DNA from 2 places in the Microbacterium sp. NPDC076895 genome. Region 2 is predicted to be linked to the other one. Evidence: predicted binding sites of a transcription regulator. Region 2 holds the regulator's gene; the other holds the start of a gene.
The links. The regulator LexA, encoded in region 2, represses DNA repair genes until DNA is damaged. The targets are predictions, from matches to a motif close to TCGAACANNTGTTCGA.
Positions count from the first base shown of each region.

Region 1 (2,397 bases), on a different contig from region 2:
TGCGGGTCGCTTGATGAGGGCCTCAATTGCGGCGACCCCCTCTTTGCGTGCTGTATGGATGGCGAGCATGGCGCGCCGTTGCTCGGTTGCGGCTGTGAACGGCCTCACGTTGGTGGGGATTCCCTCGAGCGCTAAAAACGCCTGGGTGCGTTCCAGAGCCTCCGTGTCCGCAAGCGCGAGTCGAAAGGCGTGAATCGCGCCGGTGCGACCCCGACGCGGGTAAGTCCTGTGCAGGATCATTCCGTCGCCCTGGATCATTCCCGCCAGATAACCCAGTCGCCACAATCTGTCGGCGGCGTCACGGCTCACGGCTCGCGCTGCGCCCATGCCGAAGCCCATGAGGCGGTTGTTAGCGGTCAGGTAGGGACGCTGCTCCGGTCCACTCATCGCACCCTTCACGTGCTTCCAGCCCCGCTCGGTCAAGAAGCGGTGATCGGCGCTTGCGATGAGCTCTGTCCCATCGGCGAGGGTCACGCGGTGCGCGCGTCGATTCGTCGTCCACTTCGCGCGCACCGTTGTGGCGACGTACCGGCGGTAATCTCCGCGGCGTTCGGTGCCGATGATCGAATCGCCGACCCGGAGATCGCCGAGGGTGCGGGTGCGGCCGTCGGCGAGCAGGATCGTGGTTTCCGGAGCTAGGCAGTAGGAGCACGCATGACTGCATCCGCGGTACGGGTTCACGGTCCAGTCGAAGGGCATCGCCGATGCGCCCGGGACGTGGTTGAGGGCGCTCTTGGCAATGACCTCGTGGAAGGTCATGCCCGCAAACTCGGGTGTCGTGACGGACCGGACGAAGCCCCCGAGGTGCTCCATCCCGGGCAGCGCGTTGGCGTCGCTCGCGCCGATCGCCTGCCCGTTCCATCGCATGCGCATAGTCGAACAAAAATACGATTGAATGTCAACCCGCGACGCGGATAATCCGAACTGGATACCGAACCTGGAGGCATCCTACAAACGCGAGACGCAGTACCGCCCCACGTGAACCGCAATCCCACACCGGGTGCGAAGCGCTGACAGCCCGCGGGCATAGAATCGCGTCGGCGACGGGGCCGAACCGCCGATTCCGGCAGGCCCGCGCCATCGATGTGGAAGGAAGGGCTCACATGGAGCGCGACATCTACGACGAAGACCACGAGGCGTTCCGCGACGTCGTCAAGGAGTTCGTCAAGCGATACGTCACGAACGAGGCAATCGCCCGGTGGGATGCCGACGGCGAGATCGACCGCGACACGATGAAGGCAGCCGGTGAGTCCGGACTCATCGGGCTGTCGGTGCCGGAAGAGTTCGGCGGTGCCGGGATGCTGCAGGACTACCGCTTCCGCGCGATCGTCATGGAGGAGGTCATCGCCGCGGGCTCGGGATCGCTCGCCGGCGCTTTCGGCATCCAGGATGACCTCGCCGTCCCCTACCTCGTGCACATGGGCACGCAGGAGCAAAAGGAGAAGTGGCTTCCCGGTATGGCGACCGGAGAGGTGATCGGCGCGCTCGCGATGACCGAGCCCGGTGCCGGCAGCGACCTTCGCGGCATCAAGACCACGGCCAAGAAGGTCGACGGCGGTTACATCGTCAACGGCGCGAAGACCTTCATCTCCAGCGGCAAGACGGCCGATCTCGTCGTCACGTTCGTCAAGACCGGCGAGGGCAACCGCCCGGATGCCTTCAGTCTGCTGCTCATCGAGAACGGCATGGAAGGCTTCGACCACGGCAAGAAGCTGCACAAGATGGGCTTTCACGGCCACGACACCGCCGAGCTCTCGTTCAGCGACGTGTTCGTTCCCGAGGGGAACCTCATCAGCGGCCGCGAAGGCATGGGCTTCGTGCAGCTCATGATGAACCTGCCGCTCGAGCGCATGTCGATCGGCGTTGCAGGTGCCGCGGCGGCGCAGGCAGCTCTCGACTGGACACTCGCGTACACGAAGGACCGAGAGGCGTTCGGGGAGCGGATCGCCGACTTCCAGAACACCCGGTTCCGCCTGGCCGACATGGCTGCCGACGTGGAAGCACTCTGGGCATATACCGACCGCGTTATGCGCGCCTACAAGGACTCCAAGCTCTCGGCCGAAGAGGCCGCGAAGTACAAGTTCTGGGCGACCGAGCGGGAGTGGGCAGTGCTCGACCTCGGCGTGCAGCTGCACGGCGGCTACGGCTACATCACCGAGTACCCGATCGCCCGCGCGTTCCTCGACGCTCGCGTCCACCGCATCTACGGCGGCACGAACGAGATCATGCGCGAGATCGTCGGACGAGACCTCGCCGGCAAGCGCTGATCACGCGTCACACAGCGGATGCCGCGACCCAGACCTCTCAGGAGGTGCGGGTCGCGGCATCCGTCGTTTGTGGCGCCCCGGCTGGGCGAGGAACAACGCGACTGACTAGGCGAGGCCCCAGGGGAAGAAG
Region 1 is NZ_JBFBMQ010000010.1:50,544-52,940, forward strand. It holds gene AB0O89_RS10080 (intein-containing Rv2578c family radical SAM protein) at 1-867, opposite strand, end outside; gene AB0O89_RS10085 (acyl-CoA dehydrogenase family protein) at 1,104-2,267, shown strand; gene AB0O89_RS10090 (energy-coupling factor transporter transmembrane component T) at 2,373-2,397, opposite strand, start outside.
Region 1: a site for LexA is predicted at 876-891, ahead of AB0O89_RS10080 (intein-containing Rv2578c family radical SAM protein). Genes of this name have one in related genera too.

Region 2 (2,397 bases):
TTCAGCAGCCCTGCTCACTGCGTATACGCGAGGGGGATAGCCAGCTGCTGCCCTGCGCTCACGACGCTTCCCGTGAGGCCGTTCAGTCGGGAGATCTCAGCCACGACATCGCGGGGGTCGGCATCCGGAGCGATCTCTTGTGCGATTGACCACAAGGAATCGCCCGCCGAAACTGTGACTGTCTCGAAGGTTCCCGACGGTGCCGAGGGATCGAGGGAAGCCAGGGCGGCCCCGCCTCCCCAGATGACCCCGAGGATCACCAGGACCGCCGGAAGCGCAGCAAGCGCCGTCAGGACGGCGCGACCGCGAGCGGTCAGCCGAAGCTGGGTCGCAGCGGGTCGCACCGCAGTCATGGTCGTGGGTGCGGAACCGAGAGCAATCGTCGTCATGTCATCCTCCGTTATCTCGGGGAGAGATTCGCATCCACCGCTCGGCCGGGAGGGGTGGATACGAATCTCTATTCCGAAGTTATCTTCGAGTATTGTGTCTGTCAAGTACGAACCGTCCCGCAAATCTTTCGAACACGACACGCGGGACCGGAACGCACGAAACGGTGTCGAGGCGGTTACGGTTTCGATGAAGACAGGTCATCACCAACCTCCGACATTCGAAGAGGAGTGCGGGCGGATGCGAGCAGCGACAGGAGCGGGGCACATGAACGAGGAGCCGTCACGGGAGCGCACGGGCACGCGGCGGCGTCGCAGCCTCAGCGAGAAGCAGCTCGCCATCCTCGAGGTGATCCAACGATCGATCGCCCGAAACGGCTACCCGCCGAGCATGCGCGAGATCGGCGACGCGGTCGGACTCAAGAGTCTCTCGAGCGTCACGCACCAGCTCAACCAGCTCGAGCTCAGCGGATACCTCCGACGCGATGCCGGCAAGACGCGCGCGATGGAAGTGTTGATCGATCTTCCGGGCATGGCAGCCGAGAACCCCGCAGACTCCGCCCCGGCAGTCGGTGACGCCGCCATGGTTCCGCTCGTCGGCCGCATTGCCGCGGGAGTTCCGATCACTGCGGACCAGCAGATCGAGGAGATCTTCCCGCTACCCCGCCAGCTCGTGGGCAAGGGAGAGCTGTTCATGCTGCGTGTGAGCGGCGAATCGATGATCGATGCTGCAATCTGCGACGGCGATTGGGTCGTCGTGCGCTCCCAGGCGACAGCAGACAATGGCGACATCGTCGCCGCGATGCTCGACGGTGAAGCGACGGTCAAGGCCTTTCGTCAGCGGGACGGCCACACCTGGCTCCTCCCCCGCAATTCCGCGTTCGAGCCGATCCTGGGTGACGAAGCGACAGTTCTCGGCAAGGTCGTGGCGGTGCTTCGCGCGGTCTGAGCCGCATCAATCGCCACAATCGGGTGAGGCGCGCAGACCGGTCTTCCGCCAGAATGGGGCCCATGAGCTCGCCGACGCCCGAAGACCTTGAATCGCGCATCCGCGCGCTGGAAGCAGAGAACGCCCGCCTGACGGGACGAACCTCTCCATCCGGAGGCTGGTGGCGAGCCGCGCTGTCAGCATTCGTGATCGTGATCGCCACGATTCTCGTACCGGTATCGGTGGTCACCACCTGGGCGCGCGTGCAGCTGGTCGACGAAGAGGCATTCGTGTCGACGTTCGCCCCACTGACCGAGGATCCCGCGGTCCAGGAGCTCATCGTCGATGAGGCCACCGCCGCGATTGACGAGCAGGTCGACTTCGCCGGTCTCACCGATCAGGTCTTCGACGGTATTGAGGACCTGGGACTGCCGCCAGCAGCGGCAACGGCGCTCAACGCGCTGCGCGCTCCAGCCGCTCAGGGCGTTCAGAACCTCGTCAACTCTGCGGTCGAGCGCATCGTCGCTTCGGATGCATTCTCGGATGTCTGGGCCTTCGCGCTGCGTGGGGTCCACCGCTCGATCACGACAGTCGCGACAGCGGACGGCGGCGGAATCCTCGTCCTCGACAACGACGGCCTCGGGATCGCCCTGGGACCGATCATCGATCAGGTCAAGCAGCGCCTCACCGACAGCGGGGTCGGCATTGCCGGGCTCATCCCGACGATCGACAAGACGATCATCATCGGCGACGGGGAAGCACTCATCGCCTTCCGGACCGTCTACGCACTCGCGGATGCCGTCGGCTGGTGGCTCTCGATCGTCACCATTGCGCTGTTCGTTCTGGCCATTGTCATCGCACGACGTCGCAGCGTTGCCGTGATCGGCACGGGAGTGGGGCTGTTCATCGGCGGCGGCATGCTCGCCGCCGGCTTCGGAATCGGAGCCGCAGCAAGCACTGTGGTCGCCGGCCAGCTTGACCTCTCCCCCACGGCTCTCGGCGTGATCTACGCGCAGCTCACGGCATCCATGGCGCAGAGCGCTCTCGTGATCGCGCTGCTTGGCGTCGTGATCGCCGTGATCG
Region 2 is NZ_JBFBMQ010000008.1:104,024-106,420, forward strand. It holds gene AB0O89_RS08935 (LysM peptidoglycan-binding domain-containing protein) at 15-389, opposite strand; gene lexA (transcriptional repressor LexA) at 655-1,335, shown strand; gene AB0O89_RS08945 (hypothetical protein) at 1,398-2,397, shown strand, end outside.